Regions from separate parts of the Micromonospora pallida genome, predicted to be linked through region 1. Evidence: riboswitches for the same ligand, from Rfam matches in the RefSeq annotation. Region 1 holds a riboswitch; each other region holds the start of a gene.
The links. Region 1 has a riboswitch for cobalamin ahead of bluB (5,6-dimethylbenzimidazole synthase). Riboswitches for the same ligand answer to the same signal wherever they lie in the genome.
Positions count from the first base shown of each region.

Region 1 (3,265 bases):
TGGAAGGTGCTGCCGTGCCAGGGGCAGACGACGCACGGGTGGCCGTCGATCTCCCGTACCTCGCCCTGGCCGAGCGGTCCGCTCTGGTGCGGGCAGCGTTCCAGCATGACGGTGACGTCGTCGCCGTGCCGGTAGAGGATCACCGAGACGTCGTCGATCTCGCGGGTGACCAGTTCCCGGTCGGGCAGGGCGGCCAGGTCGCCGACCGGGTGCCAGCCGTCGCCGATCCGGTGCGCCTCGGAGATGCTCTGGTTGACCTGCGCCCCCTGCTTGTACGCCAGGTGCCCGCCGAGGTACGCGCCGGCGCTCGCCGCACCGAGCCCGAGGTACGCCAGCGTCCGCCCCAGGTTGTGCCGGCCGCTCAGCCGGGCAGCGAGCGAGCCGGCGTAACAGGCCAGGCCGACGGTGTTCGAGGCGGCGTGCACCAGCCCCACCCGGCGTTGCTCCCGGTCCAGGGCAGCCCAGTCGTTGAGCCCGGCGACGGCCGCCGGCACGGCACTGGCCGTACCGACGGCCACCAGCGCGGTCGCGGCACGCCGCTGGCCGGGCATCGCGTCGAGGAGGGCGGCGCTCATCCACGCGCCGACCGGCACCTGCACCATCGCCGGGTGCAGCGGGTGCCCCAGCCACACCCCGTGCAGCAGGTCACGGACGCGCTGCGGCCGTAGGGCGGCCTGCACCGCCCGCTGGAGGCGGTCACCGACCCGGTCCAGGCCGGCCGCCTGTTCGATCTTCGTCAGGAGTGCTCGCACCCCTGCCGACTTCCCGGTACGGCAGCCGCCAAACCGGGCGACAGTGACGAATTCCCCGCCGCCACCGCCACCCGCCCGGCGCCCCGCCCCGCGACCGCGCGACGCGGCGAGGCGGGACGACGGCGGCGGGAAGTGTCAGGCGGAGGGCGTCCAGTGGTCGTGGTGGACGGCCTGGGCGAGCGGACGGGCCTGCCGCCAGCCGTGCCGGACCAGGTCGGGTACGGCCTCGAAATGGGTCACCGGCCCGAGGCAGAGCCAGGCGACCGGCCGGATACCGGTGGGAATGCCGAGCAGGTCGGCCAGCCAGGGCTCCCGATAGAAGGAGACCCAGCCGACGCCGAGCCCCTCGGCGGTGGCGGCGAGCCAGAGGTTCTGGATGGCCAGGCAGGTCGAGTAGAGACCGGTGTCGGCGATGGCGTGCCGCCCGAGCACCGCCGGCCCGCCCCGCGACTGGTCGTGGGTGACCACGATCGACAGGGTCGACTCCAGCACCCCGTCGATCTTGATCCGGGCGAACCGTTCGGCCGCCTCCCCGTGGAGGGTGGCGGCGAAGACGTCCCGCTCGGTGCGGACGTGCTCGTGGAACCGGCGGCGCGTGTCGGCGTCCCGCACCACCACGAAGTCCCAGGGCTGGGAGTAGCCGACGCTCGGTGCGGCGTGTGCCGCGGTCAGCACCCGGTGCAGGGCGTCCTCGGGCACCGGCTCTCCGGTGAACTGGGCGCGTACGTCCCGGCGGCGGTGGATGACGTCGTACAGGTCCATGGGCAGGCTCCCGCTGCGCTCGGCCCACCCGTGGCGGATGGGCGCGTGACGCGAGGCCGGTCTTCGGACTCCCGGATCGACGCCGTGCCGTCCGCCTTCCCAGCCCTCGTGGACCAGTGGCTGCGCTGTTCGCGCCTGGACGGTGGCTCCCCGGTCACCGCGGCGGGCCCGTGCCGGATTCACACCGGCTTCCCGATTCTCCCCGCTCGCGCGGGGCACCTCACTGTGTCGTGCCGTCGACCAGGGTAGCCGGAGGACGGGATTACGGTCGCCCCGTCGACGGACGAAACGGCATGGTGTTGCGCATGTACGCGCACACCCTCCGTCCCACGCCGGTCCCCGCCCCGACCGTCGCCCGGCTCGTCGGTGTGGTCGGACGCCCCGACGCCGTACCGCCGCCGCTGCTGATGCTGCTCGGGATGCTCTCCACCCAGCTCGGCGCGGCGGTGGCCAAGCACCTGTTCGGCAGCACCAGCCCCGGCGGCACGACCACCCTGCGGCTCGGCTTCGCCGCGCTGATCCTGCTCGCGGTCGTCCGGCCGGGACTGCGGCTGGGTTGGCGTACCGGCGGGCTGGTGGTCGGGTTCGGGCTGATGCTCGCGTTGATGAACCTCAGCTTCTACGCCGCCCTGCACCGGGTACCGCTGGGCGTGGCGGTGACCATCGGCTTCGCCGGGCCGCTGCTGGTGGGGCTGGCCGGCAGCCGCCGGCTGCTCGACGCGCTCTGGGCGGTGCTGGCCGGGGGTGGCGTTCTGCTGATCAGTGGCCTGGGCGGCTCGGCGGTCGACGGCCTCGGGCTGCTCTTCTGCCTCGGCACCGCAGTCGGCTGGGCCGGTTACGTGGTGTTCGGCGGGGCGGTCAGCAAGCGGGTGCCCGGCGCCCGGGGGCTGGCCCTGGGCATGGCGGTCGGCGCGCTCGCCGTACTGCCGTTCGGTATCGCCGGGAGCGGTGCCGCGCTGGTCGACCCGTGGGTCCTGCTGCTCGGGGTCGGCGTGGCCCTGCTGTCGTCGGTGCTGCCGTACTCGGCGGAGATGTCCGCGCTGCGTCGGATGCCGGCGCGGGTCTTCGCGGTGCTGCTGAGCCTCGAACCGGCGATCGGCGCGCTGGTCGGCCTGGTCCTCCTCGACGAGCTGCTGGCCTGGCCGCAGTTCCTCGGGGTGGCCGGCGTGGTCGGTGCCGCGCTCGGCGCCACCCTGGTCCGCCCCGACCGGGCCTGACCGGCCCGGCTCCTGGCTACCGGCGCGCGGCTCCCAGCGCCCGGCTACCGGCTACCGGCTCCCGGCTCCCGGCTCGCAGCGTCGCGACGACCGCGACCGGGGCGTCTGGCGCGGTGTGCCGGCGGGCGGCATCCTGGTCCGATGGGCGTACGGGTCGAACGCGACGGACCGGTGACCACGGTGATCCTGGACCGGCCGGCGGCCCGCAACGCCGTCGACGGCCCGACCGCACGGGCGCTCGCCGACGCGTTCCGCGCCTTCGACGCCGACCCGACCGCCGCCGTGGCCGTGCTCTGGGGAGCGGGCGGCACCTTCTGCGCCGGTGCCGACCTGAAGGCCATCGGTACGCCCAGCGGCAACCGCGTCGAAGCGGAGGGGGACGGCCCGATGGGGCCGACCCGGATGTCGCTGACCAAGCCGGTGATCGCCGCGATCTCCGGGTACGCCGTCGCCGGCGGCCTGGAGTTGGCGCTCTGGTGCGACCTGCGGGTCGCCGAGTCCGACGCGGTGCTCGGGGTCTTCTGTCGACGGTGG
Region 1 is NZ_FMHW01000002.1:5,724,812-5,728,076, forward strand. It holds gene GA0074692_RS23905 (Rieske (2Fe-2S) protein) at 1-752, opposite strand, end outside; gene bluB (5,6-dimethylbenzimidazole synthase) at 888-1,514, opposite strand; cobalamin riboswitch at 1,552-1,747, opposite strand; gene GA0074692_RS23915 (EamA family transporter) at 1,820-2,731, shown strand; gene GA0074692_RS23920 (crotonase/enoyl-CoA hydratase family protein) at 2,873-3,265, shown strand, end outside.

Region 2 (3,265 bases), 450 kb from region 1:
GGATGCGGGCTGCCGGAACCGACCACGACACGTCCGAGACGTCGAGCATCAGCCGCGCACCTCCCGGCGGTGCATCAGGACGATGAAGGCAGGCACACCGAGCAGGGCGGTCAGGACACCGGCGGGCAGTTCCCTGGGTTCGAAGACCGCGCGGGCGGCGGTGTCGACCCAGATCATGAAGATGGCGCCGGCGAGCACCACGACGGGCAACAGCCGCCGGTGGTCGGGGCCGGTGAGCAGGCGGGCGGCGTGCGGCAGGATCAATCCCACGAAGCCGATCGCCCCGCTGACGGCCACCAGGACCGCAGTGAGCAGGGCGGTGGCGATCAGCAGCAGCCACCGGACCCGGCTGACGTCGACGCCGAGGGTAGCGGCGGCCTCCTCACCGAACGTGAAGGCGTTGAGCGCCCGCGCGTGCCCGAACACGACGGCCAGCACGACGACGAGGACCGGCGTGGCCCACCCGAGAGCAGTCCAGTCGGCGCGAGCGAGGGAACCGGAGAGCCAGAAGGTGATCGACTGGGTGGCGTGCGGATCCGCCACCCAGATGATGACGAAGGAGGTCAGGGCGGCGCAGAGCTGGGCGATGGCGACGCCGGCGAGGACCACTCTGGTCGGCCGCAGCACGGCCCGGCCGGCGATCGCGAGCACGAGGCCGAACGCGACGAGCGCCCCGGTGAACGCGCCGCCGCTGAGCGCGGCGACGCCGCTTCCCAGGCCGAGGGTGATGACGACGACCGCGCCCAGCGAGGCCCCGGAGGAGACCCCGAGCAGGTACGGGTCGGCCAGCGGGTTGCGGGTGACGGTCTGCATGACCGTGCCCGCGGCGGCGAGACCGGCACCGACGACGGCGGCACCGAGCACCCGCGGCAACCGCATGTGCCACACGATGTGGTCACGCAGCAACGGCACGTCGGCGTCGATCAGGCCGAGGTGGTCGGCGATGACACTCCACACGGTACGTAGGGAAAGGTCGGCCGGTCCGACCGTGACCGCCGCGCCCACCGACAGCAGCAGCCCACTGACGAGCAGCAGCGTCGCCGTGACCGTGCTTGCCGCCCGAACCGGCGGCGTGACCACCGCTGCCGGCGGGCGGGTGAGCGTGGTCAGCTCGCCGCCTTGGCGAGGGCTTCGACGGCGAGCATATTGCGCACACCCGCCGACGTCGAAGAGAACGGGATGACGACGTACCGCTGGTTCTTTACTGCCGGCAGGTCCTTCAGCGTCGCGTTCTTCGCCAGGAACGTCTTCTTCGCCGAGGCCGGGTCCCAGCTCGCGTCGATGAGCACGATCAGGTCGGGGTTGCGGTCGGCGACCGTCTCCCAGCTGGAGTTGGCCCAGCTGCCGTCCAGGTCGGCGAAGGCGTTGGTGACCCCAGCTTCGGCCATGATCATGCCGGGGCCGCCGCAACAGGCGCCGACGCTGGGCGCGTCGCTGCCGCCGTCCCACCACAGCACCTTCGCGTTCTTCGCGCCGGCTCTGGCCTGGGCGATGCGAGCCTGCTGGTCGGCGACGAGCTTCTCCGCGCGATCGGGTACGCCGAAGATCGTGGCGATCTCCCGGATCTCACCGAACACGTCATTCATGGTCAGTTTCGCCGGCCGGGTCTCCTTGGGACAACCGGCAGGTGAGAGGTACGTGCCGACACCGAGCTTCTGCCACTCGCCCCGGTCGCCGACACCCTCGTCGCCGAAGGCGCTGGTGAACGACGCGTACACGAAATCCGGTTCCGCCTCGAGCAGGCTCTCCTTCGACGGGTACTCCTTGGCCAGGACCGGAACCTTGGCGTACGCGGCGGCGTAGTCGGGCAGCACCTCGTCGTCGAGGTACGCCGTACCGATCATGCGGTCCTGCAGGCCGAGGGCAAGCATGATCTCGGTGGCGGACTGGTTCATCGTCACGGCACGTGCCGGCGGCTTCGTGATCGTCACCGGTGTGCCGCAGTTGGTCAGCGTGACGGGTCCGGCGGAACCCGACGGCGCGGTGGCCGGGCCGTCGTCGGGGGCGGAGCAGCCGCCGAGCAGGACGAGCAGGACGGACAGGGGCGCGGCAACGCGCCAGGACACAGGGGACCGCACAGCGGAACCGCCTTCCAGCACCTCGTGGACGGAGTCGTTCTCCTGCCGTGGCCGGTCTCCTGGCTGACGGGTGGTGCGCCGACGGCCGGCCTTCCCAGGCTTGCGCCCAGTGACCTTGCGGTGGCCTCCGGCATCCCGATCACAGTGGCGAGGGCCGCTCCGGTTTCGCACCGGCTTCCCGAGCACCACGGCGGCCATACCCTAACCAGGGGAGACGCTGCCTGTCACCATGGCCCGCGGTAAGCGGGAAGGCATTCCGTCGACGGTGGTCGATCGCCAGCGCCGTAGGTCCGACGCTCGAGGTCGGATGCCGGCATTGACAGCCGCCGTGGTGGTGGCATGACTGATGCGACAACTCAAGACGCGTGTACGTGTGGGGGAAGTCCGGTCGAAGTCCGGCGCTGGCCCGCAACGGTAGGCCGTCCAGTTGCTCGCTGACAACCGGATCACCTCGCCTGCGGTAGAGGCGGCGTTTCGTCGGGTGCCGCGGCACCTGTTCGCCCCCCGACGGGGTCAGCGTCGACGCCGCGTACACCGACGACGTGGTCATCACCATCGGCGGCCGGCGGCGCCGCCCTGCGGTGTCGCGGCGTCGGGCGGGCGAATGAACGAGTTGCGGCGAAAGATCGAGGCTCACCAGCGGCACAACATGACCTGAGGTGGTCAAGTTTCTGCCGGAGCACGATGTCTGGATTGAGGCGTTTAAGGAACTTCAAGCCGAAGGTTGGCTATCGTCGACGACGACGGCCTCTGGGTCACTCGGTCCGGCCGGTTTCGCTGCCCGGAAACTGTCGTCGATCCCCTACGACCTCGGAGTCAACTAGGACGCGCAACCGATGACGACCGATCAGGCGGTAGGGCTGGCACGTGAGGGCGAGGGCCCACAGCGCGCGACCTTGCTGGAGCTGTTTTTTGATCTGGCCTTCGTCGCCGCGCTCGCCTTGACCTCGCAGACCTTGGCCCGGAATCCCAGCTCGAGCGGAGTATTCCAGGCTGTGGTGCTGCTGATGGCGGTCTGGTGGGTCTGGTCCGTCACCGCATTGGCAACCGACCTCTACCATCCGCAGCGGCCGCCCATCGTTGTCATGACGCTCTGGGCCATGCTCGGCGCCATCCTGATGGCTGGTTCGGCGCCCCGAGCCTTCTCCGACCGTGCCCTGGTGTTCGCGGGGGCGTACGTGGCGATC
Region 2 is NZ_FMHW01000002.1:6,179,534-6,182,798, forward strand. It holds gene GA0074692_RS26090 (ABC transporter ATP-binding protein) at 1-49, opposite strand, end outside; gene GA0074692_RS26095 (FecCD family ABC transporter permease) at 49-1,080, opposite strand; gene GA0074692_RS26100 (ABC transporter substrate-binding protein) at 1,107-2,066, opposite strand; cobalamin riboswitch at 2,111-2,283, opposite strand; gene GA0074692_RS26105 (low temperature requirement protein A) at 2,915-3,265, shown strand, end outside.
Region 2: linked by a shared signal. The riboswitch ahead of GA0074692_RS26100 (ABC transporter substrate-binding protein) and the one ahead of bluB (5,6-dimethylbenzimidazole synthase) in region 1 are both predicted to bind cobalamin.

Region 3 (3,265 bases), 3.5 Mb from region 1:
CAGCAGCCGACGGCGGACGACCGTGCCGGCCCCCGCCAGCCGGCTTCGACGGGTGGCGGTCTTCACCGGGGCGGTCACGACGACTTCGTCCAGGTGTGGATGTTCCACCAGATGCTGTTGGCCACGTCGTGCTCGTGTGGCTCCACCCGGGGCGTCACGCCGGTGACCCCGTCCCGGACCACGTAGGTGTGCTGGAGGTAGGTCAGGAACACCCAGGGCAGGTCGGTGGCGAGCTGCTTCTGGAAGGTGGCGTACGCGGCCTTCCGGGCCGCCGGGTCGGCGTTGGCCCGGCCGTCCCGCAGCGCCTGGTCGACCATGTCGGAGCGGTAGGAGCCGGGGTTGAAGAAGCCCTGGCCGGCGAAGGTCGAGGTGAACAGCTTGAAGGTGACGAAGTCCGGGTCGTACGGGGTGCCGAAGCCCATGACCACCGCGTCGCTGGCCATCCGTGGGGTGATCGCGTCCCAGGTCAGCCCCTCGGGAGTGATCTTGATGCCGACCTTCCGCGCGTCGGCGGTGACCGCGAGGGCGAGTTCCTTGCGCAGGCTGTCGGTGGCCGGGTACATCAGCGCGAAGGCCGCCGGGCGACCATCCTTGACCCGGACGCCGTCCGGGCCGGGCCGCCAGCCGGCCGCGTCGAGGGCGGCGGTGGCGGCGGCCTGGTCGGCGGTCGGCTTGCCGACGATCGCGGGCTCGGCGAACTCCGACGACGGCGGCACCGGCCCGAAGGCGGGCTCCCCCGCCCCGCCGAGCACACCAGTCACCATCGCCGCGCGGTCCACCGCCGCGTTGAGCGCCCGCCGTACGGCCGGGTCCCCGGTGACCGGATTGCCCATCGGCAGCACGACGCCCCGGTAGTCGGCGGTGGGCACCTTGAACACCCGGTAGCCGTCGCGCTCGTCGAACCCGGTGGCCAGCTTCGGCGCCAACTCCGCCGCGTCGAACTCCCCCGCCCGCGTCCGCTGGGCACGGACGTTGTCGTCGGGGACGAACGCCACCACCACGCCCGGGTTGGCGGGCTTGCCGCCCCAGTACCGGTCGTTGGCGGCGAGCACGAGTCGGTCACCGGGAGTCCACGAGGTCACCCGGTACGGGCCGGTGCCCACCGGCTGGCGGTTGAACGCGGCCTTGTTGACGTCCTGCCCGGCCAGCGCCTTCGCCGGCACGATGCCCAGCGTCAGCCGTTGCAGGAACGGCGTGTAGGCGTGCCGGAGGGTGAACACCACGGTCGCCGGGTCGGGCGCGGTGACGGAGGCGAGCATGTCCAGATCGGAGCGGAGCGTCGAGTCGACCTTCGGGTCCAGCACAGTCTGGTAGGTGAAGACCACGTCCTGCGCGGTGAGCGGGCTGCCGTCGTGGAAGAGGACCCCGTCGCGCAGCTTCGCGGTCACCGTCTTCCCGTCCGCCGACACGGTGGGCAGCTCGCGGGCCAGGGCCGGCACGAGCTGGTTGCGGTCGTCCCGGGCGACCAGGCCGTCGAAGATCAGCGAGGCGCCGTCGACCCCGTAGTTCAGCACCGGGTTCAGCGTCGTCGGCTCAGCCGCCGTCGCCACCACGAGGGTGCCGCCGCCGACGCCCGGCGACGTGGCCGTCGGGGCCGAACAGCCGGCCAGGGCCAGTACGCCGACGACGGCCGCCGCCACCCACCGGGCTGGCCCGGCCGGCCACCGGCCTGAAGGGGTACCCATGACACGCTCCCACCGTTGCTCGACCGGTACGACTGCGTCGGCCCGGAACGGCCCCGCCATCCCGGGGCACCATGCGACCCACGCAGAGGCCATCCTCACGTAGTTGCCAAAACTTGGCAATAGCGGCCCAGGGGGCGGAGCGTCATGATGATCACAATCTCCCGTCCCGCCCCTGACCTGCACATCCAGGGCACACGGTGATCGGATGGCGGCCGATCCCTTGCCCCGCCGGGTCGCGGGTGGATAGCCTCTCGCCGTCAAGGTGCTCGGGAAGCCGGTGGAAGACCGGCGCGGCCCTCGCCACTGTGACCGGGGAGTGACCTCCGACTTGCGCCACTGGGCCGACGGCCTGGGAAGGCCGGGGGGAGCATCGATCCGGGAGCCAGGAGACCGGCCTTGACAGTGATCTCGTCCACGAGGTGTTGGAGAGGAAGGTCTCCCATGCACATTGCCGAGGGGTATCTACCCCCGGTGCAGGCCGCGGCGTGGTTCGTGGTGTCCGCACCCTTCGTCGTCCACGGCAGCCGGGCCCTGGTCCAGCAGGTCCGCCGGGATCCCGAAGCCAAGTTGTTGCTGGGAGCGGCGGGTGCCTTCACCTTCGCGCTCTCGGCGTTGAAGATCCCGTCGGTCACCGGATCGTCGTCCCACCCCACCGGCACCGGCCTCGGCGCGGTGCTGTTCCGGCCGCCGGTGATGAGCGTCCTCGGCAGCATCGTCCTGCTGTTCCAGGCGCTCCTGCTGGCCCACGGCGGGCTGAGCACGCTCGGTGCCAACGTCTTCTCGATGGCCATCGTCGGCCCGTGGGTGGCCTACGGCGCCTACCTGCTGGCCCGCCGGCTCGGCGGCGGGCTCGACGTGGCGGTGTTCCTCGCCGCCACGCTGGGCGGCCTGGCGACCTACTGCGTCACCAGCGTGCAGCTCGCCCTCGCGTTCCCCGACCCGGCGTCCGGCTTCCTCGGCGCGGTGGCGAAGTTCGGCGGCATCTTCGCCGTCACCCAGATCCCCCTGGCGATCGGCGAGGGGCTGCTGTCGGTACTGGTGGTGCGGCTGCTGACCCGGGTCAGCGGCGACGAGCTGCGCCGCCTCGGCGTGCTGCGCAAGACCGAGGAGGTGCCGGCGTGAAGCGCTTCGGACGGGTGAACCTGCTCCTGCTGCTGGCGGTGGTCGCGCTGGCGGTCGCCCCACTGGCCCTCGGGCTCGGCGATTCACACGAGGAGCCGTTCGCCGGGGCGGACGCCCAGGCCGAGGCGGCCATCGTCACCGACCACCCGGACTACGAACCGTGGTTCTCCGCCATCTACGAGCCGCCCTCCGGTGAGATCGAGTCGGGACTGTTCGCCCTCCAGGCGGCGGTCGGGGCCGGCTTCCTCGGCTACTACTTCGGGGTCGCCCGCACCCGGCAACGGTTGCGCGACACCGACCGCACCGCCGGCTAGTGTTCGCCATCGACGTCGCCGCGCACACCGGCCCCTGGCGACTGCGGCACCCGGGCGAGAAGGCACTGCTGGCCCTGGGCCTGCTGGGCTGCGCGGTGGCGCTGCCCCCGTGGCCGGGAGCCGCGTTGGCGGGCACCGCCGCCG
Region 3 is NZ_FMHW01000002.1:2,245,173-2,248,437, forward strand. It holds gene GA0074692_RS09795 (ABC transporter permease) at 1-78, opposite strand, end outside; gene GA0074692_RS09800 (ABC transporter substrate-binding protein) at 75-1,685, opposite strand; cobalamin riboswitch at 1,929-2,098, shown strand; gene GA0074692_RS09805 (energy-coupling factor ABC transporter permease) at 2,127-2,807, shown strand; gene GA0074692_RS09810 (energy-coupling factor ABC transporter substrate-binding protein) at 2,804-3,121, shown strand; gene cbiQ (cobalt ECF transporter T component CbiQ) at 3,121-3,265, shown strand, end outside.
Region 3: linked by a shared signal. The riboswitch ahead of GA0074692_RS09805 (energy-coupling factor ABC transporter permease) and the one ahead of bluB (5,6-dimethylbenzimidazole synthase) in region 1 are both predicted to bind cobalamin.